2 regions of the Acidovorax sp. Q11 genome follow, and region 2 is predicted to be linked to the other one. Evidence: predicted binding sites of a transcription regulator. Region 2 holds the regulator's gene; the other holds the start of a gene.
The links. The regulator HrcA, encoded in region 2, represses chaperone genes, less so after heat shock. The targets are predictions, from matches to a motif close to TTAGCACTCNNNNNNNNNGAGTGCTAA.

Region 1 (15,175 bases), on a different contig from region 2:
AGTGAGACGATCATGGCGCGGTCGGGCCAGTTGCGTTTGACGCGCTTGATCTCTTCGAGGTTGGTGTGCAGCGGCCGGTCGGTGATCAGCTCGATGTTGTTCAGGCCGATCACGCGGCGGTCCTGTGACATCAATGTGGAGTAGCGCGGGCCGTTGACGTTGACCACGGCCGGGTCTTCGCCCAGCGTCTTCCACACCACGCCGCCCCAGCCCGCCTCAAAGGCGCGGGTGACGTTGATCTCTTTGTCGGTGGGCGGTGCGGACGCGAGCCAGAAGGGGTTGGGGCTCTGGATGCCCAGGAAATTGCTGCGAATGTCTGCCATGGGGTGCTCCCGTGAAAACTGGGGTGAAGGGGTTCAAGCCATCAATGCGGCGTGGATGGAGACAGCGGCCACCTTGCCGTGCTCCACCGCCTCCACCGTGAGGTCGCGGCCGCCCACACGGCAGTCGCCACCGGCCCACACGCGCGCCAGGCTGGTCTGGCCTTCGGCATCGGTGACGATGCGCCCGCCTTCCAGCGCAATGCGGTTGCCCACCGGCTCGGCCACAAAGGTCTGGCCAATGGCCTTGAGCACCATGTCGGCATCGAGCGTGAAGGTTTCACCGGTTTCCACCAGCTTGCCGCCGCTCAGTGCCGTGGCGGCAAAGCGCACGCCCTGGACAGCGCCGCCTTCGCTCAGCACCTCTTTCGGTGCGGCCCAGTGGCGGATGGTCACGCCATTCGTCTGCGCCCATTGTTGTTCCACGGCCGATGCCGACATGGCCTCGGCGCCCCGGCGGTAGACGATGGTCACTTCTTCAGCGCCCAGCTTGCGCGACTGCACGGCAGCATCCACCGCCGTCATGCCGCCACCAATCACCACCACACGGCGGCCCACGGGCAGGGTGGAGAGGTCGGTGCTCTGGCGCAGCTCGGCAATGAAATCCACGGCATTGCGCAAGCCTGTGGCCGTGGGTTCGGCCACGCCCAGCGCGTTCACGCCCTGCAGGCCCAGGCCCAGGAACACCGCGTCGTAAGCGCCCAGCAGGCTGTCGAGCGTGATGACACGGCCCAGCTGCTGGCCCGTGCGCACCTCGATGCCGCCGATGGACAGCAGCCACTCCACCTCCTTCTGAGCGAAGTTGTTGGTGGTCTTGTAGCTGGCGAGGCCATATTCATTGAGGCCACCGAGCTTGGGGCGCGCCTCGAACAGCACCACATCATGGCCGCGCACAGCCAGGCCATGCGCGCAGGCCAGGCCCGCCGGCCCTGCGCCCACCACGGCCACGCGCTTGCCGGTGGCGGCTGCGCGCTGGAACAGGGGTGCACCGGGCTTTTCAAAAAACGCGTCAGTTGCATAGCGCTGCAACGAGCCGATCTCCACCGGCTTGTCCTCGTTGGTATTGCGCACGCAGGCCTGTTCGCACAGCACCTCGGTGGGGCACACGCGGGCGCACATGCCGCCCAGCGGGTTGGCCTCCAGGATGGCACGGGCAGCACCCCGGTTGTTGTCCTGCGCAATGCGGTGGATGAACGATGGGATGTCGATGCCCGTGGGACAGGCGGTGGCGCAGGGCGCATCGTGGCAGTAGTAGCAGCGCTCGGCCTCGATCAGGGCCTGGGGTTTGGTGAGCGGCGGGTGCGCATCACTGAAGTTGGCAGCGTAGTCGGCCAGGTTCAGGCGTGCGGCATGAATGCCGCAGGCACGGCTTGCGGGTGTGTCCATCAGGTTTCCTCCGAGAGGGTCAGGGTGGGGGTCTGGGCGCAGTCCATGCAGGCGCTCCAACGCGCCCGTGCCACGCTGCGCTGGCTGCGCATGCGGCTGGGGCCAGCCAATGCAGCGCAGGCGCAGGCGCCTGTGCTTGCAAACTTCGGAGGTTTCATCGTGGTCCTCGCTGTGGGGTGCAGGTGCCCGCTGCTTTGGTGCAGCGGTGCCCTGCGTTGTGGGTCAATTTACCAACGTGTAAAAATTTACCAATTGGTAAAATCCCTAGAGCAAACCGCGTGCCAGCGCCACGCCAGCGATTTGCCAGTTTTTGGGCCCTGGCTTGTTCCACAATGGTGCAATGACTGCTGCCGCCTCCCGCCCGCCCAAAGCTCCTTCCGCCCCCCGCTCCCCCAAGGTGCCACGCACCGCCTCTGGCGACACCGTGGTGCCCCGCGCGCCCAAGGCCTCGCGCCTGGCCAAGGAGCAGGGCATCCTCACCGAGGCCGAGAACCACTTTGCGCAGTTCGGCTTCGAGGGCGCCTCGCTGGAGAACATTGCCGCCGCTGCGGGCATCAGCCGCCACAACCTGCTGTACTACTTCCCGAGCAAGGAGGCGCTGTACCAGCGGGTGCTGGACGATGTGCTCACCCAGTGGCTGGCGGGCATGGAAGATCTGTCGCACAGCGACGACCCCCAGCAGGCGCTGCGGCGCTACATCCGCGCCAAGCTGCACTACTCGCGCACGCGCCCGCAGGGCGCCAAGGTGTTCACCAAAGAGGTGATTGCGGGTGCACCACGCTATGGCCAAGCCATCACCGAGCGGGTGGCGCCGCTGCTCAAGACCGAGGTGCGCACCTTCGAGCGCTGGGCGCGCGAGGGCCGCATTGCCAAGGTCAACTTCACGCACCTGATGTTCATCATCTGGTCGGTCACGCAGGCGTATGCGGAGCAGGAAGCGCAGTTCGCCCTCCTGCTGGGCAAGCCCGCCTTGACCGAGCGTGACTACGAAAAGGCCGAGGAGCTGATCGTGCGCATGGTGCTGAGCGCACTGGCGCCTGATGCGGTGGCTTGAGCGGGTGGCGATGCATGCAGCCCGGGCGCGTCCGCATCTCAAATACTACATATTTGATAGCATAAAAACCAATATGGTCGCGCGCAAACGGCCTATTCTTCTCATAATTTAGCCCACTCCCTCCACCGGCAACGCCTTGAGCCGCCGGTACAGCGACCGCTCGCTGATGCCCAGTTGCCGCGCCAGCGCCGCGCGGCTGCCCTGGTGGCGGGCCAGCGCCTGGCGCAGGGTGGCGTCGTCCAGCAGGGCGCGGGGCGGCTGGGGCGCCTGCAGCACAGGGTGCCCCGCATCCTCCGGGGGCGGCAGGCCACAGGCCAGGGCCTGGTGCATGTGGCCCGCGTCAATCTCCAGGTGGTCGCACAGCACGGCGGCGCGCTCCAGCAGGTTGCGCAGCTCGCGCACGTTGCCCGGGTAGGGCTGCGCCTGCAGCACGGCCACCGCCGCATCCGACAGGCGCAGCGCGCGGTGGGCGGGGGCCAGGCGGTCGAGCAGCGCCTGCGCCAGCAGGGCGATGTCCTCTGGCCGCTCGCGCAGGGGCGGCAGGTGGATGGGGAAGGTGCCCAGGCGGTAGTACAGGTCTTCGCGAAATCGCCCCTCGGCCACCAGACGCGGCAGGTGGCGGTGGGTGGCCGACACCACGCGCAGGTCGGCATGCCGCAGCTCGGTGCTGCCCACGCGGCGGTAGGTGCCTGTCTCCAGCAGGCGCAGCAGCTTGATCTGCTGGGGCAGCGGGATGTCGCCCACCTCGTCCAGAAACAGCGTGCCGCCGTCGGCCACCTCCACCAGCCCTGCCCGGGCCTGCGCCGCGCCGGTGAAAGCGCCCTTCTCGTGTCCGAACAGCTCGGCCTCGAACAGGCTCTCGGACAGGCTGGCGCAGTCCACGGGCACCAGGGCGCGCGTGGCCCGGGGGCTGCCCCGGTGCAGCGCCTGGGCCACCAGCTCCTTGCCGGTGCCCGACTCGCCCAATAGCAACACGGCGGCCCGCGTGGGCGCCACGCGCGCCACCAGCCCCAGCATCTGCTGGAAGGCGGGCGAGCGCCCGACCAGGCCCGGCACGCCGGGCAGGGTGCGGGCCGCCAGGGGCAGCGGCACCATCTTCTCGACGAAGAAGGCGGCCTGCCCGTCCGCCCCCTGGATGGGGGTCAGCTCGATCTGCACGTATTCCTCGCCCTGCGGCGTGTGGTGCAGGTGCAGCACATGTTCGCGCTGGCCCGACTGGCGCGCCTGCGCCAGGGGGCAGGACTCGCCCGCCTGGTCGCAAGGGACGCGGGCATGGTGCGACACAGCATGGCAGTGGCGGCCCACCACGGGGACCCCGCCGCCAAACTGCTGGCGGTAGGCCACATTGGCCGCCAGGATGCGGTAGGCACCGTCCAGCAGGATGTGGGGGTCGGGCAGGCCTTCAAGGAAGGCCACCAGCTCGGGCGGCGGGAGGTGAGGGCTGGCCATGGCGGGATGTGAAGAGGGATGGAGCACAAGGCAAAACGCCGAAGGCCCCACGGTGCCCGAGTTCTGGCTCCCGGGCTTTGATCTATGCCATGGCGTCTGCACATGGCAGTCAGTTGGCAGTTATCTGGCAGCGCTTCGGCAGTGGTTCGCGCCCCTCGACAGGCGAAAAGCTCCGGTACTCCGTTGATTCACAAAGGTTTTTCTCCTGACGCCTCCATGGCACGCCATTTGCCAAGAGAGACCCAGACCGGGCAAGCCGCCGGACAGTTCTTCATCTCCCATTTGTCGCACCCGCGCTTGCCCCACGCCCACCACCACCGGAACTCCGCCATGCCCTACACGCTCTCGCCCTCCCCCACCGCTCTCGCCCCCTCCCAGGAAAGCCCGGACAACACCGAACGCCGCCAGATGGTGCTGCTCGCCGCAGCCACAGGCGGCCTGGCTGCCGCCGGGGTGGCGATCCCCCTGGTGTCCAGCCTCGCGCCCAGCGAGCGTGCACGGGCCCTGGGCGCCAGTGTGGAGGTGGACGTCGGCGACCTGCCCCCGGGTGGACTGGCCACCGTGGAGTGGCGTGGCAAACCCGTGTGGATCTTGCGGCGCACGCCCGACATGCTGGCCGCCCTGCCCCGGCTGGACCCGAGTCTGGCCGATCCGGCATCCCGCAAGGACCAGCAGCCCGACTACGCCCGCAACCCCGGGCGCTCCATCCGCCCCGAGCTGCTGGTTGCCGTGGGCATCTGCACCCACCTGGGGTGCTCGCCGAGCACCATCCCCGCAGGCACGGCCCACCCCAGCGTGGGGCCCGACTGGCAAGGGGGTTTCTTCTGCCCCTGCCACGGCTCCACCTTCGACCTGGCGGGCCGCGTATTCAAGAACAAACCCGCCCCCGTCAACCTGGAAGTGCCGCCCCATCACTATGTGTCGGACACCCGCTTGCGGATCGGCGAGGACGCAGCCTGAGCAACCTGCTGCGCATCAGCCCTGCTTCTGCTGCCACAACACATCCAGCACATGCTGGGTGGCGCGCTCCACGCCGCCTTCGCGGTGGGCAACGCCCAGCGGCCGCCACAGCGGGCGCTGCAGGGGCAGCATGCGGATGCGCGGGTCCAGAGGCGCAGCGGTGGCAGCCTCATGGGGCAGCAGCGTGGCGCCATAACCGGCGGCCACCAGGCTTTTGATGGCGTCGTTGTAATTGAGCTGGATGCGCGCCCGGGGGTGCTCGCCCGCCTGCGCAAACCATTCCTTGCACAGTCGTGACAGGCTGGTGCCCTCGTCGTTCAGGATCAGTGGCTGGCCCGCCAGCCAGCGGGGTGTAGCGCGGCGGGGCGATGCCCAAGCCGACGGCACAAAGGCCATGACCGGATCACGCCGCCAGGGCAGCACCACCACCCCGCGCACGGCGGGCTGCGGCAGGGCCACCAGGCCAATGTCCAGTGCCCCGCTGGCCAGGCGCTCCATGGTCTCTGGCGAAGTCAGCACCGCCACCTGCACGTCCACACCCGGGTGGTGCTGGCCCAGCACCTCCAGCGCCTGCGGCAACAGGTGCGCAATGGCGCCAGTGGAGGCGCCCAGGCGCACCCGCCCGGACAGCCCTTGCACCTGGCGCTGCACCAGGTCCAGGGTTTCGTCCGCATCGGCCAGCAGGCGCCGCGCACGTTCGACAAGCGCCTCGCCCACGCCCGAGGGCCGCACCTCGCCCCGCTTGCGCACCAGCAGGGGCGCGCCGATGTGGGCTTCCAGGTCGGCGATGTGCAGGCTCACCGTGGGCGGCGCCAGGTGCAGCACGCGCGCGGCTTCGGCAAAGGAGCCAAGGTCGGCAATCGTGACCAGGGTGCGCAGCCGGTCGAGGTTGAGTTCGCGCATGACGTTCAGTAAACCTGATGCTGATGTTTGTGAAATTCAACTTTTCAAAGTTTAGACCGGCGCCGAAGATTGCGCATCCCCTTTCCGAAACCCATTCGACATCCATCCACTTCGGCATCCGCCCCTCCGCCCAGGGATGCCAGTTTGACCACCGGAGCCCCAACTCATGACTGCATCTCCCCTTGTTTTTATCGACGGCGACCAGGGCACCACCGGCCTGCAGATCCACGAGCGCCTGCGCGGCCGCACCGACCTGCGCCTGCTGACCCTGCCCGAGGCCGAACGCAAAAACGCAACCCGCCGCGCCGAAGCCATCAACAGCTGCGACATCGCCATCCTGTGCCTGCCCGATGCGGCTGCGCGCGAGGCCGTGGCCGCCATTACCAACCCGGCCGTGCAGGTGATCGACGCCAGCTCAGCGCACCGCACCGATCCGCAGTGGGTCTATGGTTTTCCTGAAATGGATGCCGCACAGCCCGCGCGCATCGCCAGCGCCCAGCGGGTGAGCAACCCCGGCTGCTACCCCACGGGCGCCGTGGCCCTGTTGCACCCCCTGGTGCAGGCAGGCCTGCTGGGCCGCGAGCATGCGGTCACGGTGCATGCGGTGTCGGGTTACTCGGGCGGCGGGCGGGCCCGCGTGGAAGAGCATGAGGGCCCCCACGCCACGCAGGCACCCGGCTTTCAGCTCTACGGCTTGAAGCTGGAGCACAAGCACACGCCCGAAATTGCACGCTACGCGGGCCTGGCCCAGCGCCCCTTTTTTGTGCCCGCCTACGGCGCGTTCCGCCAGGGCATCGTGCTGAGCATTCCCCTGTTTGTGCACCAGCTGCCTGCGGGTGCCAGCGGCGAGCGGCTGCACGCCTGTCTGCAGCAGCACTACGCAGGTGCAGCCCATGTCGAGGTCATGCCCCTGGCGCAGGCCGAAGCCGCCGAGCACCTCGACCCGCAGGCCCTCAATGGCACCAACCAGCTGCGGCTGGGGGTGTTCGCCAACGCAAAGCATGGGCAGGTGCTGCTCACGGCCGTGTTCGACAACCTGGGCAAGGGCGCCTCGGGCGCGGCGGTGCAGAACCTGGACCTGATGCTGGCGCACCGGGCCGCATGATGGCCCGCCCCGTGCCGTGACTGAGCAGCGCGGCGCGAACCCCAAGACAAGACACCAACAAAAAGGGCTCCCAAAAGGAGCCCCGTTTGCTTGGCCAGTGCGGGTGTCTTCAAAACACCTCCCATGGCAGCAGCACCCGCACCGCGCGAAGTGCCACCACCATGGGAAGTCCCGCAACTGTGTCAATCGGCCAACCGTTTACATGGCGCTGAATTCGCCCGAAGGGATCTGGCCGGTGCGCAGGGCATCAGCAGCCAGGGCACGCACAGCAGCGCGGTCAGTGGTGGACTTGTAGGTCACCACACGCGAACCAGCGGGTTCGATGCTGCGGGTCTGGGCCACGGTCGCGGCTTCAGCAGCCACTTCAGCACGGGTGCGGTTCGTGTCGAACTTCAGGGCGAACTGCGAGCCATCGGCTTCGTCAGCGTGTGCGCCGAAGGCAGAGAAAGCAGCCACAGCGGCGATGGAGATGATGCGAGCGGTCTTGTTCATGGTGAAACTCCGGTGAAATTCAAAAAAGAGGGATGTACTGGGCAATACGAAACAGAAAGGGCGGTGGATTCAGCGAATCAGGCGCTGAAGAATCAACCACGCTCACCGTAAGAAATCTGGCCGGTGCGCACAGCGTCAGCAGCCTGGGCACGCACAGCAGCGCGGTCGGCGGTGCTCTTGTAAGTCACCACACGCGAACCAGCGGGTTCGATGCTGCGGGTCTGGGCCACGGTGGCGGCTTCGGCGGCCACTTCAGCGCGGGTGCGGTTGGTTTCGAACTTGGTGGCGAACTGCGAAGCATCGGCTTCGTCAGCGTGGGCGCCAAAGGAGGCGAAAGCAGCGACAGCGGCGATGGAGAGGAAACGTGCGGTGTTGTTCATGATGAAAATCCTTGAAGTTAAAAAAGCGTCTCAAAAAAACCGGGTCAAAAACCAATCCTGAACCGGGTTCGGTGAGTCGCCTTGCGGGTTCGGCTCATCGATGGGTTGAACTGTACGCCGATGGTGTTCAGAGAAAAACCATCTAGTCGCGAACTGACTGTTCCAGTATTTGAAACAATGCCGCGTGGCATGGACAGGCAGAAAAAAAGCCCGTGGCTCCTTTCAGAACCACGGGCAGGGCGGGCGCAAATCCTCAAGGGCGGAATTTTTGGCTGCTCGCAAGAGCGGCGCGCAAATGCCGCGGTCTTCACCTCTCAGTACAGATACACCGCGCCCGCGTTGGTGCGGCTTTCGTCGGCCTGGTTGCCGCCAATTCCGTTCGATCCACCGTCTTCCGTCGAAGCCCCAACCGCCAGCGTGTTGCCGTCGCCCGACAGCGCCACCCGGCCGCCAAAGCGGTCGCCACTGCCGGTGTTCGGCGCCTTCACGTAGGCTTGCTGCGCCCAGGTGCCTGCGGTGCGGCGAAACACCAGCACGGCGCCTGCATCGGCAGCCGTGGTGTCGGCCTGGTTGCCGTTGAAGCCCGTGGCCGCGCTGTTGTCGCGGTACGAGGGCACCACCAGCGTGTTGCCGTCGCTGGACATGGCGAGGTTGTTGCCGAAGCGGTGGGGCGTGCGGGTGTTGGATGCCTTCAGGTAGGCCTGCGGCTGCCAGGTGCCGCCTGCGCGGGTGTAGACAAACACGGCCCCTGAGTTGAGCGCCAGGCTGTTGCTGGCAGGGGGCACCACATACACGCCCGTGTGATCGCTGCTGTCCCCGTCCATGCCCACAGCCAGCGTGTTGCCGTCCCCCGACAGCATGACCGCCACGCCAAAACGGTCCAGCGCCAGAGGGCTGGGGGCCTTGAGGTAGGCCTGCTGCGCCCAGACCCCAGCCGTGCGCTGGAACACATAGGCAGCCCCCGCGTCCTGCAAGGAATCATCGGCCGGAGTGGCTGCCGAGGCGCTGCGCTCAAAAAACGCGCCCACCGCCAGCGTGTCGCCGCTGCCAGACAGGCTGAGGTAGATCCCGAAAAAATCCCCCGCCCCTGCGTTGGCGGCTTTGATGTAGCCCTGCTGCGCCCAGCTGGTGCCGGTGCGGCTGAACACATAGGCCGCGCCTGACGACGCGAACGCCGCATTGCCATGGGCGCCAGTCAGGTCGCCGCTCTCGTAGTAGGCGCCCACAGCCAGGGTGTTGCCATCGGCCGAGAGCGCAACAAACGAGCCGAACAGGTCGAAGGCAAAGGTGTTGTTGGCCTTGATGAAGGCCTGCTGCGACCAGGTGCTGCCCGAGCGGGAGTACACGTACACCGCGCCGGAACTGCTGGCGAGGTTGTTGCTGGGAGGCATCACCGCAAAGGTTCCTGACTGGTCGCCGCTTTCGCCGTCCGCGCCAATGGCCAGGGTGTTGCCGTCGGCCGACAGGGCTACGGCGTTGCCAAAGTAGTCGTTGGCCTCGCCCCCCGGAGCAGTGATCCGCGCCTGTTGTGACCAGGTGCTGCCAGTGCGGGTAAAGACATACACCGCCCCCGTGTTGCCAGCTTCGCCATAGGCCCCGACGGCCAGCGTGGTGCCGTTGGCGGACAGGGCCACCCGATTCCCAAACCGCGCTTCGGCTGCGGTGCTGGAGGCTTTGAAATAGCCAATGGCCTGCACCATGTCTGCCGCCACCGGGGCCGACGGGACGCTGCACCCGCTGATGTTGCAGGCCCGCACCGTGTAGGTGGCGTTCAGCCGCTGGTGCAGCAACACCGGCACCGCATGCGCCAGCGCGGTGGTGGCGGTGGAGCCGATCTGCGCGGCCGCCAGCGGGCCCGCACCATCGGGGTCTTCGTGCACGGTGTAGCTGGTGGCATGGGTGGCCGGTAGCCATGAGAAGTTCAACGCCTTTGCCCCGTAGGTGATGCCCAGGCCCAGGGGGGCGGCGGCGATGGGTGGAGGCGGCGGAGGCGGTGGGGGCACATCGATCGTGCGGCAGGTCACCCGCACCTGCGTCACCGGTGCCAAGGCCACACCGGTGGCGCTGTTGGCCTCGCAGAACTGGTCCAGGGGCTGCACCTGCACGGCCACCGAATAGGTGCTGCCATGGGGCACGGCCAGGGCAAAGCGGAATGACCCGTCAGTGGTCAGCGCGAGGTCGGACATGCCATTGAGCCGCAAAGTCAGCGCCCCCGCCAGGCCCACCACCGTCCCGCCCACTGCATAGGTGTTGGCAGTGCAGCGGACCTGCACATTGGTGACCGGCCCTGCCACCACGCCCGTACCGTTCTCCACCAGGCAGGTCTGCCCGATGGGCTGGGTGCGCACCACAATGTCGTAGGCTTCGCCATGCGCCACCTGGGTGGCGTAGCTGCCGCTGGCGGTGATGGTCAACTCCCCGCGTGTGCCATTGGCAAGCACCAGCACGCCCGCAAGCCCGGACACCTGACCGCCCACCGGGTGCAGCACTGCGGCAGGCGGCGGGGCGGGCACGGCGTCGCCGCCTCCCCCACCACAAGCGGCCAGCACACCAGCGGCCACCCCCACCAGCCAGCGGGCCGCCCAGCGGCGGATGCCCGCCAGTGCCCCGGGCTGCCCCCCCGGGTGTGGCAACCCATGGAGCCAAACCCACGCGCCCTTTCGGCGCTGCGGGCAGGGGGTTTCGGTGTGAAGGGGGGCAGATCGAGGCATCAAAGGTTCTCCGCGCACAGGACAGGGACGGTGGCCCGGCAGGCCACCAGGCACTCTAGTTTTTGCAGCCCCATACACCCACCCCACCGAAGCGGGGTTGACAGGCGGGACTGCGCCCTGCCCCTTTCGCCTTTCCCTTTCAGTTCTGCGGCCCGCTGCCGATAAACCCTGGATAAAACCAACGAGAAAAGACCACCCATGAGTGTTGTCGGCCTGTCCAGCCTTTCCCCCGCGCTGGCAACGGCGTGGAGCCCCACAGTAACCCCCGCCCCATCGGCAGCAACGCGCCCGGTAGCGGCGCAGCCAGCGCCGGTCACCCCACAAAAACCCAGCGCACCCAGCAGCAGTACCAGCAACATCGCCAGCGCCGCCGTGCAGGGCAACCAACGCTTCTTGCACATCACGCAGATGCCAGGCAGCCTGGAGACGGCCCCCGCCACCTACGAAGCACTGCTGGACATGCAGGCCCGGGGCGGGCGCATGCAGGTGTGGGAACAAGCCCCTGACAACGCCCTGGCCGAGGTGATGGGCCGCAACGCCAGTGGCACCACACAGCAGGGCCGCCTGGCGGGCCTGGGCTCTGCGCTGCTGGGGCAGGTGGCCAGCACGGGCGTGGGCTACCGGCAAACCGTGGTGGACATGGCTGCCGTCGCTTCGCCCGACCGGGTCCAGGGCAAGGCCACGGATGCGCTCTGGTCCTTCAAGAGCCGCCCCAGTGGCAGTGTGGAACTCTCCATCGAGACGCGGTCTGGCGCCCGGGTCCGCCTGTCCATCCACGACCAGCGCGAGCCCAGCGCCTCCGGCGCGGGCATGTCGGTCGAGATCGTGGTGGAGGGAGAACTCAGCATGCAGGAGCGTGAAGCACTCCAGGCCCTGGCCAGCGGGTTCGACAAGGCGGTGCAGGGGCTGTCGGGTGACGACCCGAAGCTGGATGTGGAAGAGCTGCTCCGGTTCGACAGCAAGGCATTCACCCGGCTGGAACTCCAGACGGAGATGTATGGCAAGGACAGAGATGGCAACCGGGTGTTGACGCTGGGCGCGCAGATTCAGGTCGATGGAGACCGGCGCGCGGTGCAGCTGCGAAGCCGTGACGGCGTGGTGAAGATGGCGACCGACCTGCGCCAGCCCGCGCAGTGGGGCACAGATGCGCAAAGGGCCAACGCTGTCGAGCACTGCCTGGGCCGCATCGACAAGGCGGCAGAACGCGGCCAGGCCCGGCAGGCCCTGGTGGACCTGTTCAAGTCCAGCTTTGCCGCCATGCACAGCCGCTACGGCGCCCCCCACACAGGCGGCGGCCTGAAACCCGGCACCGCGCTGCACACCCTGCCCGGTACCTTCGGCGAAGAAGACCAGGGCCTGTTGACCGGCCTGGCGGACTTTGACGCCAGCATCACGGCCACCACGCGGGCCACCAACCCGCGCCGCACGCAGGAACTCGACACCTTCCACTACACGCTGAACCAGTCCACCCACATCACGGGCAGCTCCAGCCGCAACCGGGCTGTCAGCCAGACCCAGACCGCGCAGCTCGTCGCCGCCTACCACCAGTCCCTGCTGGTGTCGGCAGCACCCCGGCTGGACACCACCTCGGCGTCACAGAACTACCTCTACAACAAGGTGGAGGACAGCAGCAGCACGGAGGCGCACCTGGCCTATGACAACGGCGAGGCCATCCGCGCCACACTCACCCAGGCCGCGTCCCGCTCGCTGCACACGCTCAGGGTGCAAAACAACCAGGTCACGGGCAACAGCACCAGTGCACCCGGGCCACAGTCCCGGCACACCGACCTGCTCCCCCTGCTCAAGCAACTGCAGCTGCAGCGCCAGCAAGACGCCCAGGAAGCCGACGACACCGCGCGCCGCGAGCGGCAGGAAACCCTGCAGGCCTGGCACACCCAGGTTTTGCAGGGCCTGTGACGGCCGCCCCGGCAACCCGCCCAACGCCTGTCACCCGGCACCTTCGCCCTCTGCCCCCACCCGGGCGGCGGCGTTCAGCAGGCCTTCACCCCTTTTTTTGCCTCCCAAACCCCCAGGCGTCTGCAGGGAGTGTCTTGAAACGGCCATAAATGCCCCTATCATTAGCACTCACCTCAGACGAGTGCTAACACCACCTCGCCTGTCGGAAGTTTGGGAGTGCCTGGATGCCCAGGCACTGAGTACGTCAGCTTTTTTACTGAAAACAGGAGCATTGCAATGAACCTTCGCCCTCTGCACGATCGCGTGATCGTCAAGCGTATCGAAAGCGAAACCACGACCGCCTCCGGCATCGTGATCCCTGACAACGCTGCTGAAAAGCCTGATCAAGGTGAAGTGCTGGCCGTGGGCCCTGGCAAGAAAAACGACAAGGGCGAAGTGCTCGCCCTGAACGTGAAGGTCGGCGACCGCGTTCTGTTCGGCAAGTACTCGGGCCAGACCGTCAAGGTCAATGGCGACGAGTTGCTGGTCATGAAAGAAGACGACCTGTTCGCAGTTGTCGAGAAGTAACTCCTTCTCGGTCGTTTACTCACTTTTTCATAGCTGCAAGCGCTTACTGGATAGGCGCAGGCAGCGAATTTGAATCCAACTTTAGGAGCCAAAAATGGCAGCAAAAGACGTAGTTTTCGGCGGCGAAGCCCGCGCTCGCATGGTTGAAGGCGTGAACATCCTGGCCAACGCGGTCAAGGTCACGCTGGGCCCCAAGGGCCGTAACGTGGTGCTGGAGCGCTCGTTCGGCGCCCCCACCGTGACCAAGGACGGTGTGTCCGTGGCCAAGGAAATCGAACTCAAGGACAAGCTGCAGAACATGGGCGCCCAGCTCGTGAAGGAAGTGGCCTCCAAGACCAGCGACAACGCTGGTGATGGCACCACCACCGCCACCGTGCTGGCACAAGCCATCGTGCGCGAAGGCTTCAAGTACGTGGCTGCTGGCATCAACCCGATGGACCTGAAGCGCGGTATCGACAAGGCTGTCGCCGCCCTGGTGATCGAGCTGAAGAAGGCTTCCAAGCCCACCACCACCTCCAAGGAAATCGCCCAAGTGGGTTCGATCTCCGCCAACTCCGACGAAACCATCGGCAAGCTGATCGCTGACGCCATGGACAAGGTCGGCAAGGAAGGCGTGATCACCGTGGAAGACGGCAAGTCGCTGGAAAGCGAACTGGACGTCGTGGAAGGCATGCAGTTTGACCGCGGCTACCTGTCGCCCTACTTCATCAACAACCCAGAAAAGCAATCCGCCATTCTGGACAACCCCTTCGTGCTGCTGTTCGACAAGAAGATCAGCAACATCCGCGACCTGCTGCCTACGCTGGAACAAGTCGCCAAGGCTGGCCGTCCCCTGCTGATCATTGCCGAAGAAGTTGACGGGGAAGCCCTGGCTACGCTGGTGGTCAACACGATCCGCGGCATCCTGAAGGTTGTGGCTGTGAAGGCTCCTGGCTTCGGCGACCGCCGCAAGGCCATGCTGGAAGACATCGCCATCCTGACGGGCGGCAAGGTCATCGCTGAAGAAGTGGGCCTGACCCTGGAAAAGGTCACGCTGGCCGACCTGGGCCAAGCCAAGCGCATCGAAGTGGGCAAGGAAAACACCATCATCATCGACGGCGCTGGCGCTGCTGCTGACATCGAAGCCCGCGTCAAGCAAGTGCGCGTGCAGATCGAAGAAGCCACGTCCGACTACGACCGCGAAAAGCTGCAAGAGCGCGTGGCCAAGCTGGCTGGCGGCGTGGCCGTGATCAAGGTCGGCGCTGCCACCGAAGTCGAAATGAAGGAAAAGAAGGCCCGCGTGGAAGACGCACTGCACGCCACGCGTGCAGCTGTGGAAGAAGGCGTTGTGGCTGGCGGCGGCGTGGCTCTGCTGCGTGCCAAGCAAGCTGTGGGCGACTCGGTCAAGGGCGACAACGCCGACCAGGAAGCCGGTATCAAGCTGGTGCTCAAGGCCATCGAAGCCCCCCTGCGCGAAATCGTGAACAACGCCGGCGGCGAAGCCTCGGTGGTGGTGAACGCTGTGTTGGCCGGCAAGGGCAACTACGGCTTCAATGCATCGAACGACACGTACGGCGACATGCTCGAACTGGGCATTCTGGACCCCACGAAGGTCACCCGCACGGCTCTGCAAAACGCTGCCTCCGTGGCATCGCTGCTGCTGACGACCGAAGCCATGGTGGCTGAGGCTCCGAAGGACGAAGCCGGCGCTGGCGGCGGCATGCCCGACATGGGCGGCATGGGTGGCATGGGCGGCATGGGCATGTAATTGCCCGCCCCCCGCGCAGCCAGCAGCGTGCTGACTGACTGCGCAGGCAGCGCCCAACAAAAAACCCGCAGGCCTTCACGGCCTGCGGGTTTTTTTATGGCGTGGCGGGTTGCTTGTAAGGCCCCGCATCCCGCAAAAATCAGTCGCCGCTGGGCTGTACCCACCAGTAGATCAGCACCAGCGA
Region 2 (15,175 bases):
CGGCTGCGCCGCCTTGTCCGCTGCTGCGGTTGTCTTCGTCTTGCGTGGCATTCATGCTCCTTGTTGACATGCTATGCCTCACACACAAAACATCTGACAGGCTCGGTAGCGGACCTCCACCACCTCCAGATGGCGAACGCCACCGGGGGTTGGCAGCTGAACCTCGTCCCCCACACGGGCCTTGAGCAGCGCTCGCGCCACAGGGGAAATCCAGCTGACCTGCGATTCGCGACTGTCGGCTTCGTCAATGCCCATGATGGTAATGGTGCGCTCGACACCTTCGTCGTCCACATAGGTCACCGTCGCACCAAAGAAGACCTGGTCGCTTCCTGCATGTTGGCCGGGATCGACCACCTCGGCGATCTCCAGTCGCTTGGTCAGGAACCGGATGCGCCGATCAATTTCGCGCAGGCGCTTCTTGCCATACAGATAGTCGCCGTTCTCGGAACGGTCGCCGTTGCTCGCCGCCCAATGCACCACATCCACCATCTTGGGGCGCTCGTTGTCGATCAGGTCGAGCAACTCATCCCGCAAACGCGCATACCCCTCGGGCGTGATGTAGTTCTTGCCTCCGGCAGGCAACGGCGGCAACGCCAACTCATCGTCATCAGCACCATCGGTCTCTTTGGTAAAAGCCTTGCTCATCGCCAGATACTCCCGATCAGCGCAAAGCGCGCGGACAAATGAAAAAGCCTGCAATCTTGCGATTGCAGGCTTTAAACATTGGTGCGGCTGGCAGGAATCGAACCCACGACCCCTTGGTTCGTAGCCAAGTACTCTATCCAGCTGAGCTACAGCCGCTAAGCTTTGAATTATAGCATGATTTCTTGGCGACCCTTGAAATCATTTTTTTTACTTGCTTCCACTTGGTAGTGGCTATCGCAAACAAAATCTAATTCAGCGCAAGCCACGATTGTAATGCACTCCAAGGCGTCTCAAAGAGAAACAGGGCACATTGCCGTTGAAAAATGGCTTTGATCACGATGACCCCCCATGCGACCGATGGGTGGTAGGGCGTGTTGGACTTGAACCAACGACCAAAGGATTATGAGTCCTCTGCTCTAACCAACTGAGCTAACGCCCCAAGCCATGCTCCAGCGCTATACAACGGGGCAAGCGCCGTATTGTAGGGGCTTACTTGCGATGGCTGAGCGCGTTGGAGACGAGCTTGGAGGTGATGTCCACAATCTGAATCATCCTGTCATACGGCATGCGCGTGGGGCCGATCACTCCCAGCGTACCCACCACCGTGCCATCTACTTCGTAAGGGGCACTGACAATGGACAACTCTTCAAAAGGCACGACCTGGCTCTCCCCACCAATGTAGATGCGCACACCTTCGGCCTGACTGGAGATATCGAGCAGGCGCAAGATCTGCGTCTTTTGCTCGAAGAGATCAAAGGCCCGCCGCAGGTTGCCCATGTCACTGGAAAAGTCGCTGACTGCCAGCAGGTTGCGCTCGCCAGAGATGACGACTGCATCCTGTGCCTCCGACAATGCTTCGGACCCAACGTTCACCGCCGCCTGCATCAGCGACGCAATTTCGCCGCGCAGCACATCCACCTCAGACTTCAGTCGCTCGCGCACCTGCTCCATCGCGAGCCCCGCGTAGTGCGCGTTCAGGAAGTTGGAGGCTTCAATGAGCTGAGACTGGGAGTAGTCCGCTTCGGTAAAGATCACCCGGTTCTGCACATCGCCCTCGGGCGAGACGATGATGACCAGGAAGCGCCGCTCGGAGAGCCTCAAGAACTCGATGTGGCGAAACACGGAGGTGCGCCGAGGCGCCATCACGACACCCACAAACTGCGACAGATTGGAAAGCAGCTGCGCCGCGTTGGCGATCACCTTCTGCGGCTGCTCCGGGGCAAGCTGGGGCGCCGTCAATGGATCTCGCTGCACGGTAAGCATGGTGTCCACAAACAGCCTGTAGCCCCGCGCGGTGGGAATTCGACCCGCCGAAGTGTGAGGGCTTGCGATCAGCCCCAGCTCTTCCAGATCAGCCATGACATTACGGATCGTGGCAGGCGACAAATCCAGGCCGGAAGCCCTGGACAGGGTCCGGGACCCCACCGGCTGTCCGTCGGCGATATAACGCTCGACCAGGGCTTTGAGCAACAACTTGGCGCGGTCATCGAGCATGGAATGATTTTAATGATGTAATTTCGCGATGACGTCCAATTTCCGCCATGTCGCACTCATAGGCAAGTACCAAGCTTCATCTGCGGGCTCCACGGGCGACAGCTCTCGCCAGGCCTTGGAAGACATCGCCCACTTTCTCGAACGCCAGGGCTGTGAGGTGGCGCTGGAAGCGGAGACCGCCAGCAACGCAGGGCTGACGCATGACTACCCCTCGCTGAATGTAGACGAGATCGGGGCCCGGTGCGACTTGGGCTTGGTAGTGGGTGGGGACGGCACGATGCTGGGCATCGGCCGCAGGCTCGCGCGGTTTGGAACGCCGCTGATTGGGATCAACCAGGGGCGGCTGGGTTTTATCACTGACATCCCGTTTGACACTTATCAGGCGACCCTTTCACCCATGCTCAAGGGAGCATACGAAGAGGATCTCCGCCCCCTGATGCATGCCACTGTGGTGCGTGATGAGCGAATAGTGTTTGAAGCCCTTGCCATGAACGATGTGGTCGTGAACCGCGGCGCCACCTCAGGCATGGTGGAGTTGCGGGTAGAAGTGGGCGGTCGGCTGGTGGCTAATCAGCGCGCCGACGGACTCATCATCGCCTCGCCTACCGGCTCGACGGCCTACTCGCTGTCAGCCGGCGGCCCCATGCTGCACCCATCCATCCCGGGTTGGGTGCTGGTGCCCATTGCACCGCACACCTTGTCCAACCGACCCATCGTTTTGTCCGATGCAACGGAGGTGGCCGTAGAGGTGGTGAGCGGACGCGATGTCAGCGCCAACTTTGACATGCAGTCATTGGCCTCTCTGCTCCACGGCGACCGCATCCTGGTCAAACGGTCAGAGCACTGTGTACGGTTCCTGCACCCGCAGGGATGGAACTACTTTGCAACGCTGCGCAAAAAGCTGCGCTGGAATGAGGGAGGCTCCTGACCATGGCACTCCGGCGGATCACGTTGCGTGATTTTGTGATTGTCCAGACACTGGAACTTGAACTCCAGCCTGGCTTCACTGTGCTGACCGGCGAAACTGGGGCGGGCAAGTCCATTCTGATCGATGCTTTACAACTGGCCTTGGGTGCGCGCTCGGATGCAGGGGTTGTGCGCGAGGGCAGCCCCCGCACAGACATCTGCGCTGAATTCGATTGCCCAAAGCATGTCCGGCCTTGGCTGGAAGAAGCCGGGTTTGATTCTGACGACATGCTTTTGCTGCGGCGCACAGTGGATGCCCAGGGAAAAAGCCGCGCCTGGATCAATGGAACCCCCGCCACGGCAGCACAGTTGCGCGCACTGGGGGACATGCTGCTCGACATCCATGGACAACACGCCTGGCAGAGCCTTACGCGCCCTGAATCAGTGCGCGGGTTGCTGGATGCGTTTGCGGGCACCAGCACCGCCGACACCCAACTCCGTTGGTCTCAGTGGCGCACGGACCAGAAGGCCCTGCAGCAGGCACGCCAGGCCCAGGCCACCTTGCAGCAGGAGCGCGAACGTCTGCAATGGCAAATCAGTGAAGTGGAAAAGCTGGCCCCCGCCACCGGTGAATGGGATGAGCTGGATGCGCAACACAAAAGGCTGTCGCACGCACAAGCGCTTCTGGATGCAGCTGATGGGGCTGTCCAAACCCTGCAAGCCGATGAGGCCGGCGCACTCAGCGCCCTGACGAAGGCACATTTGCTTCTACAAACCCAGGAGCACATCGAACCCGAATTTGTCAGTTTGGCCGATATCCTGGCATCGAGCCTTGCACAAGCCAACGACGTAGTCCACTCGCTGCATTCGTACCTGCGGCATGCCGACATTGATCCACAACGCCTGGCTGAACTGGATGCACGCCTGTCGCAGTGGATGACCCTCGCCCGCAGATACAAGCGGGCACCCGGGGATTTGCCGGCGCTGCTGCAGGACTGGAAGGCCGAGCTGCACCAACTGGACGCAGCCACCGACCTGGATCAGCTGCAAGCCGCTGAGGCAACCAGTGCCAAGGTTTACCAGGCAGCAGCTCGGGCGCTGTCGCAGGCGCGTGCCAAGGCGGCCCCCAAGCTATCGACCGCCATCACCCAAGCCATGCATGGACTGGGCATGGAGGGCGGAAGGTTTGAGGTGTCCCTGACCCGTGCCGAGGAACCCGCAGCCCACGGAATGGATGATGTGGTCTTTCTGGTCGCTGGCCATCCAGGCATGAGCCCCAAACCGATTGGCAAGGTTGCCTCTGGCGGTGAACTGTCACGCATCTCGCTTGCCATATCTGTCACCACGAGCGAGCTGGGCATGGCGCCCACCCTCATCTTTGACGAGGTGGATTCTGGCGTGGGTGGCGCTGTCGCTGAAACCGTGGGCCGGTTGATGCAGCAACTTGGCAAGGACCGCCAGGTCCTGGCTGTGACCCATCTCCCCCAGGTCGCGGCTTGCGCGCACCACCATCTCAAGGTGGCCAAACGAAAGAGCCCCACCGGCACCAGCAGCACGGTACTGGCCGTTCAGGAAGAGCAGCGTGTTGTCGAGATTGCGCGCATGCTGGGTGGTGAGCGCTCAACAGACACCACCCTGGCCCACGCCCGTGAGATGCTGAACCATGTCTCAACAACCCTGGCAGGGAATGACTGATGGCACTTGAAATTGTCCTGATCACAGGGATGTCGGGCTCAGGGAAGTCCGTGGCCTTGCATGCCCTGGAAGACGCCGGGTACTACTGCGTAGACAACCTCCCACCCGAGCTGCTGCCCACCTTCGTTGCGCTCGAGCATCGCCACCACGGGAACCGGGTAGCCATCGCCATGGACGTGCGCAGCGCGACCTCGCTGCACCAGGTCCCCCAGGAGCTGAATCGCCTGCGCAGCCAGGGGGTGGCCGTGCAATCAATTTTTCTGGATGCCACCATCGACACCCTGGTGCGGAGGTTCTCCGAAACACGCCGCCGCCACCCCCTCTCCCATGACGATCTCCAACAGGGACGACGGGCCTTGGTGCAGATCATCGAACTGGAGCGCGAACTGCTGGCCGACTTGCGTGAGCAGTCGCATGTCATCGACACCAGCACGATACGGGCGTCGCAGCTGCAAAGTTACGTCAAAAGCCTGATGTCTACTGCGCAAGGGCAATTGACCCTGGTGTTTCAGTCCTTCGCATTCAAACGCGGCATCCCCATGGATGCAGACTATGTCTTTGACGTGCGGATGCTGCCCAACCCCCACTACGAGCCGACGCTGCGCGATCTGACGGGGCTAGACCAACCGGTTGCGGACTTCCTGCGCCTGCAGCCCGACGTCAACCTCATGCGCGCCCACATAGAGCAGTTCCTGGCGCATTGGCTGGACATGCTCGACAGGAACCACCGAAGCTATGTGACAGTCGCCATTGGCTGCACGGGCGGGCAGCACCGCTCGGTCTATCTGGTGGAACGGCTCGCCGAGGCCTTCAGCGACCGCTGGACGGCGTTGAAGCGCCACCGGGAACTCGACGGCCGCTGACCATAGAGCGGAGGTCGGGCTGCGAAAGGCCCTCAAGCCGTCACCACAACCGGGCTTGGGTCGCGTCCAGCAGTTTGCGGATTGGGGCAGGCAAGCCCACAGACGGCCATTGGTCCGGCCCGAGCCACTCGCCATCCCCCAGGGCATCTCCCGCGAAATCCCCACTGATCAGTATCGGATGGAGATGCAAGTCCCTGTGTGTGAGCACATGCAAAAAAGGAGACAGCTCTTCCCGCAAGTACCGTGACGAGTCGCCAAGGCTTTCCACAAAAGCACCACACTCAGCATCCCCCGGAAAGACAGGCACGCAATGCATGCCTGCCCAAATGCCCGTTGGCGGGCGCCGTTGCAGCCAGGCGCGACCAAGGCCATCACGGAGGATTACCAACTGCCACGACTCGGATCTGCGGACCAGTTTCCGCGTCCTGACGGGATAACGCTCTGGGTCACCATCTGCCAACGCCTTGCATGACTCCATCAAGGGACAGTCGGAACAGCGGGGAGCGCGTGGAGTACAAATCGAGGCCCCCAGGTCCATGAGCCCCTGGGTGTATCGGGGCATTGCTTGGGCCAGGTCTTTGGTGGGTAGCAGCGACTCCGCCATCCCCCACAGCAGGCGTTCGTTGGCGGCAGACGCCATGTCTTTGTCAAACCCCAGCAGGCGCGTCAACACCCGCCGCACGTTGGCATCCAGTATCGGCACCCGCTCCGAGAAACAGAATGCAGCAATGGCTCCCGCCGTCGATCGGCCGATGCCTGGCAGGGTCGCCAGAATCTCCGCTGTGCGAGGAAACATTCCCCCGTGATCAGCTACGACCTTCTGTGCACAACGGTGCAGATTGCGTGCCCGGCTGTAGTAGCCCAAACCACTCCAAAGCCCCATCACCTCGTCCTGGGGCGCGTTTGCCAAGGCGCTGACGTCCGGGAATCGTGCCAGGAACCGTGCGTAGTAGTCCAGCACCGTGCTGACCTGGGTTTGCTGCAGCATGATCTCTGACAGCCATACCCGATAGGGGTCTTGGGTTTGCTGCCAGGGCAGGTGGTTGCGGCCATGGGTGGCCTGCCATGCCACCACGCGTTCGGCGACGCGCGCGCCCTCTGCGGGCGCAATCATGCCGACACAAGATGCGCGTCGGAAGCTGCGGACTCCAGGCCCGGCAAGGCAATCAGCTGGGAGGTAAGCTCCTGCAGCCTGCGCTCCAGCGAGCCCAGGGCCTCTTCACCCGCCTCAATTTCCGAAATACGCTCCACCAGCCCGCTGGCGGCTTGCTGTATGCGGTCCACCGCCTCGATGCGACGCGCAAAGCTACGTCGGCGCTCGCGCAATTGCGCATCAAGTTGCGCTGTCGCCGACTTGCTCCACAACTCCAGATCGTTGGCGGCCGATTCATATACCGTGCGCAACCGCATGGCCAGAGCCCGCACCAGCCGCTCTGCGAACTCCGGCTGCGCCAGTTTCAACGCATTGCCTACCCCAAGGTACTGCAGATGGCTTTGTTCGATCTGGTTCAGGTCATGCGTGAAGTGCTCCAGCTGGGGCGGCGTGGGCACCTGAAGCGAAAACCCGAATTCGGCATTGAGCTGACGGAAGGTCCCGCCTAACATGGCCTGAATTTCTGTGCCTGAGGCCTGCGCCTTGTCCAGCGTTCCACGCAGTTTGTCAAAGGTCTGGACATAGATTTTCTTGACGCCCAGCTTGAGGCCTTTTTGCTGTAGCGTCTGCGCCAACTCCGACAACTCAGCCTTGAGCGCTTTGGCGCCCAGTTGCTGAAACACATCCCGCAAGAGCTTGAGGTGCACAGCACGCACAGCCTGGATCTTGGCGGTGCTCAAATCGAATTCACGCTGCTCCTGCTCAATACGGTGGCGCATGGATTCGATCACCGAGGCATTCTTGCCTCGCAGGCTGCGCAACTCGGCCATCTGGTCATCCAGATCCCGGCGGCGAATGTTGATAACCCGTCCAGTCTCTGTACGCAGGCTGGCCACCCCTGCGGAAACGGCCGCCCGCAAAATAGATCTGCGCCGACCCATGATGCCTTTGGCCAGGGCTTCCTCCAGAACAGGCAAACCACTGGTTTCCAGCAAGACATCATCCGCCGTGATCTTGGCAACCAACCCCTTCTGGGCTGATACGGGGACCACCCTCTCCAGCGGCACACCCAGCATCTCTGCCGACGTGCTGCACTGGCGCTCCATCTGGGACTGCACCTGCTCGGCGCTGTTCAGCGTATCCCACAGCGTGTCGATCTTGTTCAGCACGACAAGCCGCGCATCCATGCTGTCGGGCGATATAGCAAGATGCTCACGCCAGATGGAAAGATCCGAGCGGGTGACGCCAGTATCGGCACTCAGAATGAAGACCACCGCATGCGCCTGCGGGATCAGGTTGACGGTCAACTCGGGCTCTGCGCCCACTGCGTTCAGGCCGGGAGTGTCCAGAATCACCAGCCCCTGCTTGAGCAGCGGGTGGGGAATATTGATGATGGCGTGCCTCCACATGGGCACTTCCACCAGGCCCTGGGCATCGGGCACGGGGTTCTCATCGGTCAGCTCATCGTGCCAGAAACCCAGCGCTCGGGCATTGTCCAGGCTGACCTTGCGCACCTCGGCCACTTTCTCCAGGGCCTTGGCGATCTGGTCTGCATTGCCAACATCGAGGGGAATTTCTGTCCAGCGTTCGGTCTTCATCCGCCACTCGGCCAGACCTTGCATCTGCAGGCGGGTTTCGATGGGAAGCAGCCGGAGACTGGGCGCCACAGTGGCGTCGTAACCCAGCTCTGTAGGACACATGGTGGTGCGGCCTGCGCTTGCAGGCATGATGCGGCGCCCATAGTCAGCAAAGAAGATCGCATTGATCAGTTCCGATTTGCCACGGGAAAACTCCGCCACAAAGGCCACCATGACTTTGTCACTGCGGACCTGCTCCTCCAGGCGATGCAGTCGCTCCTGCACAGCGGCATCCATCAGGTCATGCGAGGACATCCACTCGGCCAGCCGCTTGAGCTGCTGGGCGAACTCCCGCCGCCAGGCGCCATGCTGGTCGAACTGTTCGTTGAATGAAGGTCCCACTTTGCTCCCACAGATCTATGAATGGCCTACAAGGTAGACATACACAAAATATAGCATCGACCGCACGCAGGCTGTTGCAAGCCCGGACACGGGTGCTTTTATGCGACTCCCAAGCTGGTCTCTGCACCAATCGTTGAACAGCGCCGACCTAGGGCCGCTGGCACTGGGGGCAAAAGTAGCTGCTCCTCTGCCCCTGACGTAAAAGCCCTATCGCTGTCCCGCACACGTGACAAGGGGCGCCTTCGCGCCCGTATACATTGGCAGTGGTCTGAAAGTGCCCGGCCATGCCCTCCGCATTCGAAAAATCGCGCAAGGTACTCCCCCCCAGATCTACGGCACGCGCCAGCACCACACGAATGGCTTCGTACAAACGGCGCACCCGCCCTGCCCCAATGCGAGCGGACACCGCCGTGGGCCGGATGCCCGCCATGAACAGCACTTCGGATGCATAAATATTGCCGACACCCACCACCAGATGGCCAGCCAGCAGCAGCTGCTTGATGGGCACACGGCTTTTTTTCAGACCTGCCTGAAAATCCGGCAAAGAGAAAGCGTCCGACAAAGGCTCCATGCCCAGGGCTCCGAGCAGCTTCACGGCCACGGGGGCTTGTTCACCCGCTGCAAACACGACTGCTCCAAACCGGCGCGGGTCATGCAGTCGCAGGGTTCCCTTGTCCGTCACCAGATCAAAATGATCGTGCGGCCCAGCTGTTGGCAACCCATACGCAAAACGCAAACTGCCCGACATGCCCAGGTGGATCAGCAAAAGCCCCCCGCTGGTGTCTGCCAGCAGGTACTTGCCCCGCCGGCGCAGCCCCACGACCTGCTGACCCACCAACGACAGGGGGTCACAGCCCAGGGGCCAGCGAAGTGGCTTACCCAGAACCACGGTTTGAATTTTGGCTCCCGCAATCGCTTCGGCAAAGCTGCGGCGGGTCACTTCCACTTCGGGCAACTCAGGCATACATAGGGCCGGGCAACGGCTTCACAGGCATGGATTATTATGGCCCGATGGTGCTCTTTCACAGCTTTCGAACCGCCGCATTCGCTGCCGCAGTGGCGGTTGCCGCCCAATCCGCATGGGCCCAGCAACCCAGCAGCGTCAACCGCGCCACCACCAGTGTGCCACCGGCTGCATCCAACCCGGCTCTGGACGCTGAGCTGTTCTACGAAATTTTTCTGGGCGAAGTCAGCGCACGCACAGGTGACCCTGGCGCTGGCTACGCGTTCATGCTCGAAGCCGCGCGCCGCAGCGCCGACGGCCAGCTCTACCAACGGGCGGCGGACATTGCCCTGCAAGCCCGCTCGGGCGAATACGCCCTGGCTGCAGCCCGGGCATGGAAAGAGGCCCTGCCCCAATCCCGCGAAGCCAACCGCTATGTGTTGCAAATCCTGGTGGCGCTCAACCGCATTGGAGAAACCCCGGACCTGTTGCGGCAGGAACTCGCACAGTCCCCGCCTCGCGCCAAGGCGGCCTCGCTGTCTGCGCTGCCCCAAATGTATGGACGCGCCAGCGACAAGGCGCTGGCAGCCAAGGTCGTCGAACAGGCCCTCGTAGACGAGCTGACCAACCCCGCGACAGGCCCTGCTGCCTGGGTTGCACTGGGGCGCCTGCGCTTGGCTGCTGGCGACAAGGGCGGCGCCTTGAATGCAGCGCGCAAGGCGCAGGACCTGGACAACGCCAGCGAGGATGCCGCGCGGCTGGCGCTGGAACTCTTGGACGAAGGCGTCGCAGAAGCAGAGCCCATCGTGATTCAGGCGCTGGCCAAACAGCCTGTGCCCGAGCTGCGGATGGCCTATGCGCGCGTACTGCTGGGCCTGCAGCGCTATCCCGATGCTGGCCGCCAGCTGGAAGCCGTGACCAAGGAGAAACCCGATCTGGCGGAGGCCTGGCTCGTGGTCGCCACACTGCAGTTTCAGGACAACCGCCTGCCCGCCGCTGAAGTCTCCCTGCAGCGCTTCATCGACCTGGCCTCGGCCACCTCTGACGCGGAGGTGCGGCAAAAAGGCCTGACCCAGGCCTACTTGCTCTACGCACAAATTGCAGAAAAAAAGAAAGACTTTGCGGCCGCTGAAGCCTGGCTGGGCCGCATTGACAACGCAGACGAAGTGTTTGGTGCCCAGATGCGCCGGGCCTCGCTGCTGGCACGGCAAGGCAAACTCGCACAGGCACGGGCGTTGCTGCGCAGCCTGCCAGGAACCTCGGCCGAAAACCAGCGCATGAAGCTGTCGGCTGAAGTGCAACTGCTGCGTGAACAGCGCCTGTACAAAGAAGCCTACCAAGTGCAAGTGGAGATGGTGGCACTGGCCCCGGACGACGCCGAACTGGTCTATGACCAGGCAATGCTGGCCGAAAAAATGGGCAACCCGGACACCATGGAGCAGTTGCTGCGCCAAGTGATCGCTCGCCAGCCCCAGTACCACCACGCCTACAACGCGCTCGGCTATTCGCTTGCAGACAGGGGGCTTCGACTGGCGGAGGCCAAACAGTTGATCATGAAAGCGCTGGAATTTGCGCCGAATGATCCGTTCATCATGGACAGCCTTGGCTGGGTGGAATTCCGCCTGGGCAACAAGGCCGATGCAAAACGCCTTCTGGAAACCGCCTACAAGGCCCGCCCAGATGTAGAAATAGCAGCCCACCTGGGCGAGGTGCTGTGGAGCCTGGGCGACAAGGAAGGGGCCACCAGAGTCTGGAAAGAAGGACAGCGCATCAGCCCTGACAACGACACACTCAAAGAAACACTCAAGCGGCTTGGGGCGGGGCTTTGATGCACCCCCACGGCAGAGGGCTTCGCCTGGAGTTGAGTACCGCCCTTCAACGCGGCTGGGTGGTGTCGTGGATCATCTGTTGTGTGCTGTGGCTCGCAGGTTGCGCCCAACCTGTTCCAAAGGCATCTCAAGAAGAAGACAGTTGGCGCGGGCGGATTGCCCTGCAGGTCGATGGGCAGGCAGCGCAGTCCTTCTCCGCCACATTTGAGCTGCAGGGCAACCCTGAAAGCGGCGGCTTGGTGCTTTTTAGCCCGTTTGGAAACCGCATTGCCCAACTGGAATGGAAAGATGGCCAGGCATCGCTGCAGAGCGGGCAAGAGACACGGACTTCGGACTCGCTGGAGACGCTGTTGTTGGACGTGACAGGCACGCGGATCCCGATTGCAGCCCTTTTCAGTTGGCTCAACGGCACCCAGGCCACAGCCCCCGGCTGGCAGGCCGATCTGTCTGGCATGCCGGACGGCCGCCTCACAGCGCGGCGCGAACAGCCCACCCCACAAGCCATTTTGCGCATTGTGCTGACCCGCTGAGGCGATCCCTTCAGCCTACGCAACCCTTTCCCATTCTGCGATGCAAGCGCTGTACGACGTGCCGGCTCCGGCCAAGCTCAATTTGTTTCTGCACATCACCGGGCGACGCGCCGACGGCTACCACCTGCTCCAGTCGGTCTTCATGCTGGTGGACTGGTGCGACACCCTGCACTTCGAACGGCGCGCCGATGGCAGCATCTCCAGGGAAGACTTGGGCGCCCCATTGCCCGAAATGGACCTGACACTGCGAGCGGCACACGCACTCAAAGCCGCTACGGGCTGCACACTGGGCGCTCACATCGGCGTTCTCAAGCGCATTCCCGCCCAAGCCGGCATGGGCGGAGGCTCGTCCGACGCCGCGACAGCATTGCTCGCTTTGAACCAGCTATGGAGCCTGGGCCTGTCACGCAGCGCACTGGAAACGATCGGCTTGCAGCTCGGTGCAGACATTCCCTTTTTTTTACGCGGCAACAACGCTTGGGTGGAAGGAATTGGTGAGACAATCACGCCGCTTGAGAAAGCACACCAACTGCCGCAAGCGCGCTTTGCCATCGTGAAGCCCGCAGCAGGTTTGGAGACAAAATTAATTTTTTCGTCCCCGAATCTGAAACGCGATTCAGATAGTGCTACAATCTTAGGCTTTGCTGCAGAATACCTTGACTTCGGTCGAAACGACTTGCAGCCAGTTGCTCAGGCCATTTGCCCAGAAGTCACGCAAGCCATCGAATGGCTTAGAGACCGAGGATTACAGGCTAGAATGACAGGCTCTGGAAGTGCAGTGTTTGCGCAAATGTCACATGAAGTGGACTTGAAAAACGCCCCCGAAGGCTGGCAAGTCAAAGCATGTGAAAACCTGATGATTCATCCTCTGACAGGGTGGGCATCAGACGAGAATTAAGGTTGGCTGCTTTCGGCAGTTGACCTGTGTAGGGGAGTCGCCAAGCTGGTTAAGGCACCGGATTTTGATTCCGGCATGCGAAGGTTCGAATCCTTCTTCCCCTGCCAAATATCTTCTCGCGTACGGGCTTTTTTTTCAGATTGCTGGGACTCTCATGCAAGCCAATCACCCCGACTTCATGGTTTTCACTGGCAATGCCAATCCTGGCATGGCAGCTGAAATTGCCCAGCACCTCGGCACCACCCTGGGTGCAGCCGATGTGGGTCGCTTCTCTGATGGTGAAGTCACCGTCGAAATCAAGCAAAACGTGCGTGCGCGCGATGTTTTCGTGGTGCAGTCCACCTGCGCGCCCACGAACGAAAACCTCATGGAACTGCTGATCATGGTCGATGCGCTCAAGCGTGCATCGGCTGAGCGCATCAGCGCCGTGATCCCCTATTTCGGCTACGCCCGCCAGGACCGCCGCCCCCGCTCCACCCGCGTGCCCATTACCGCCAAGGTCGTGGCCAACATGCTGCAGGCCGTGGGCGTGGCCCGCGTGCTGACCATGGACCTGCATGCTGACCAGATCCAGGGTTTCTTCGACATCCCCGTGGACAACATCTACGCCTCTCCGGTTCTGCTGGGTGATCTGCGCCAGAAGAACTACGAGGACCTGATCGTTGTCTCGCCCGACGTGGGCGGTGTGGTGCGTGCGCGTGCCCTCGCCAAGCAGCTGGGCTGCGATCTGGCCATCATCGACAAGCGCCGCCCCAAGGCCAACGTGTCGGAAGTGATGCACGTGATCGGCGAAATCGAAGGTCGCAACTGCGTGATCATGGACGACATGATCGACACCGCCGGTACGCTGGTGAAGGCTGCCGAAGTGCTGAAAGAGCGCGGCGCCAAGAGCGTGTACGCGTATTGCACGCACCCCATTTTCTCGGGTCCCGCCATTGAACGCATCGCCAAGGGCACGGCCCTGGATGAAGTGGTCGTGACCAACACCATCCCCTTGAGCGACAACGCCAAGGGATGCACCAAGATTCGCCAACTCTCCGTGGCCCCGCTGATCGCCGAGACGATCCAGCGCATTGCCAAGGGTGAGTCGGTGATGAGCCTGTTCTCGGACCAAGACAACCTGTTCTGACCCGCTCCCGCCGGGAGCGATGCACAGCGGTTGCACACAAGCCTCCTTCGGGAGGCTTGTTGTCTGTTTGGGAACAACCAGTGGGCGGGCGGCGATGATGCCGCAAGCCTTTTTAAAACAGAGGATGACTGGTCGCGGTCGCCTCTTTCCAGGAGCTAACTATGAACTTCGTCGCTTTTGAGCGCGCCAAGCAAGGTACGGGTGCGAGCCGCCGTCTGCGCAACTCGGGCAAGACGCCCGGCATCGTGTACGGTGGCACCACCGAACCCCAACTGATCGAGATCGACCACAACGCTCTGTGGCACGCCCTCAAGAAGGAAGCTTTCCACTCCAGCGTGCTGGACATGGAAGTGGCCGGCACCACCGCCAAGGTCGTGCTGCGCGACGTGCAATACCACCCCTACAAGCAACTGGTGCTGCACATCGACTTCCAGCGCGTGGACGAAAAGACCAAGCTGCACCTGAAGGTGCCACTGCACTACAGCGGTGCAGAAGAGTCCAACGCCGTCAAGGTGGACAAGTGCATGGTCAACCCCGTCGTGAACGAACTGGACGTGACCTGCATGCCTTCGGACCTGCCCGAATTCATCGCTGTGGACCTGTCCAAGCTGGAAAAGGGTGCTTCCCTGCACCTGAAGGACGTCAAGCTGCCCAAGGGCGTGACGGCCAAGATCCGCGGCGGCCAGAACAACAACCCCGTGCTGGTGTCTGTTGTGCCCCCAGTCGTGGTCGTGGAAACCCCCGCTGACGCAGCACCTGCTGCCGATGCCAAGGGCAAGGGCAAGGGCAAGAAGTAATCAGCCCATCGCTGATCCACTTGCCTTTCCATCCAGGCCCCGTCTCGGCGGATATGGCCTGACCAACGGCCCACCTCGGTGGGCCGTTTGTTTTTCAGCTCCCGCGCAGCACCTGCGTAACCTCGCCTCTCCGCCACCTTTCGCGCACGGATAATCCCGCCCATGATCAAGCTGTTTGTAGGCCTTGGAAACCCGGGGCCCGACTACGAAGCCACCCGCCACAACGCCGGGTTCTGGTGGATTGACGCCCTGGCGCGCGAACTCAAGGCCACGCTGGTGCCCGAGCGCAGCTACCACGGACTCGTGGCGCGCACCACGGTGCATGGCCAGAGCGTGTGGCTGCTGCAGCCCCAGACCTTCATGAACCTCTCGGG

Region 1: ACYZGB_RS13345 (co-chaperone GroES) is a predicted target of HrcA. The motif match lies at 12,839-12,865, and genes of this name have one in related genera.

Annotation. Positions count from the first base shown of each region.
Region 1 is NZ_JBUDZG010000015.1:19,897-35,071, reverse strand. Features, by position in the region: gene preA (NAD-dependent dihydropyrimidine dehydrogenase subunit PreA) at 1-323, opposite strand, end outside; gene ACYZGB_RS13400 (NAD(P)-dependent oxidoreductase) at 357-1,706, opposite strand; gene ACYZGB_RS13395 (hypothetical protein) at 1,706-1,864, opposite strand; gene ACYZGB_RS13390 (TetR family transcriptional regulator C-terminal domain-containing protein) at 2,047-2,760, shown strand; gene ACYZGB_RS13385 (sigma-54 interaction domain-containing protein) at 2,869-4,209, opposite strand; gene petA (ubiquinol-cytochrome c reductase iron-sulfur subunit) at 4,540-5,169, shown strand; gene ACYZGB_RS13375 (LysR family transcriptional regulator) at 5,185-6,072, opposite strand; gene argC (N-acetyl-gamma-glutamyl-phosphate reductase) at 6,239-7,177, shown strand; gene ACYZGB_RS13365 (DUF4148 domain-containing protein) at 7,376-7,669, opposite strand; gene ACYZGB_RS13360 (DUF4148 domain-containing protein) at 7,762-8,049, opposite strand; gene ACYZGB_RS13355 (FG-GAP repeat protein) at 8,364-10,682, opposite strand; gene ACYZGB_RS13350 (hypothetical protein) at 10,959-12,677, shown strand; gene ACYZGB_RS13345 (co-chaperone GroES) at 12,954-13,244, shown strand; gene groL (chaperonin GroEL) at 13,339-14,991, shown strand; gene ACYZGB_RS13335 (DUF805 domain-containing protein) at 15,131-15,175, opposite strand, start outside.
Region 2 is NZ_JBUDZG010000040.1:10,975-26,149, reverse strand. Features, by position in the region: gene greB (transcription elongation factor GreB) at 79-645, opposite strand; tRNA gene ACYZGB_RS20875 (tRNA-Arg) at 725-801, opposite strand; tRNA gene ACYZGB_RS20870 (tRNA-Ile) at 1,008-1,084, opposite strand; gene hrcA (heat-inducible transcriptional repressor HrcA) at 1,135-2,139, opposite strand; gene ACYZGB_RS20860 (NAD kinase) at 2,168-3,067, shown strand; gene recN (DNA repair protein RecN) at 3,070-4,740, shown strand; gene rapZ (RNase adapter RapZ) at 4,740-5,603, shown strand; gene mutY (A/G-specific adenine glycosylase) at 5,644-6,717, opposite strand; gene ACYZGB_RS20840 (dynamin family protein) at 6,714-8,675, opposite strand; gene mutM (bifunctional DNA-formamidopyrimidine glycosylase/DNA-(apurinic or apyrimidinic site) lyase) at 8,824-9,639, opposite strand; gene ACYZGB_RS20830 (tetratricopeptide repeat protein) at 9,687-11,447, shown strand; gene ACYZGB_RS20825 (lipoprotein insertase outer membrane protein LolB) at 11,480-11,977, shown strand; gene ispE (4-(cytidine 5'-diphospho)-2-C-methyl-D-erythritol kinase) at 12,018-12,875, shown strand; tRNA gene ACYZGB_RS20815 (tRNA-Gln) at 12,906-12,982, shown strand; gene ACYZGB_RS20810 (ribose-phosphate pyrophosphokinase) at 13,030-14,004, shown strand; gene ACYZGB_RS20805 (50S ribosomal protein L25/general stress protein Ctc) at 14,166-14,801, shown strand; gene pth (aminoacyl-tRNA hydrolase) at 14,964-15,175, shown strand, end outside.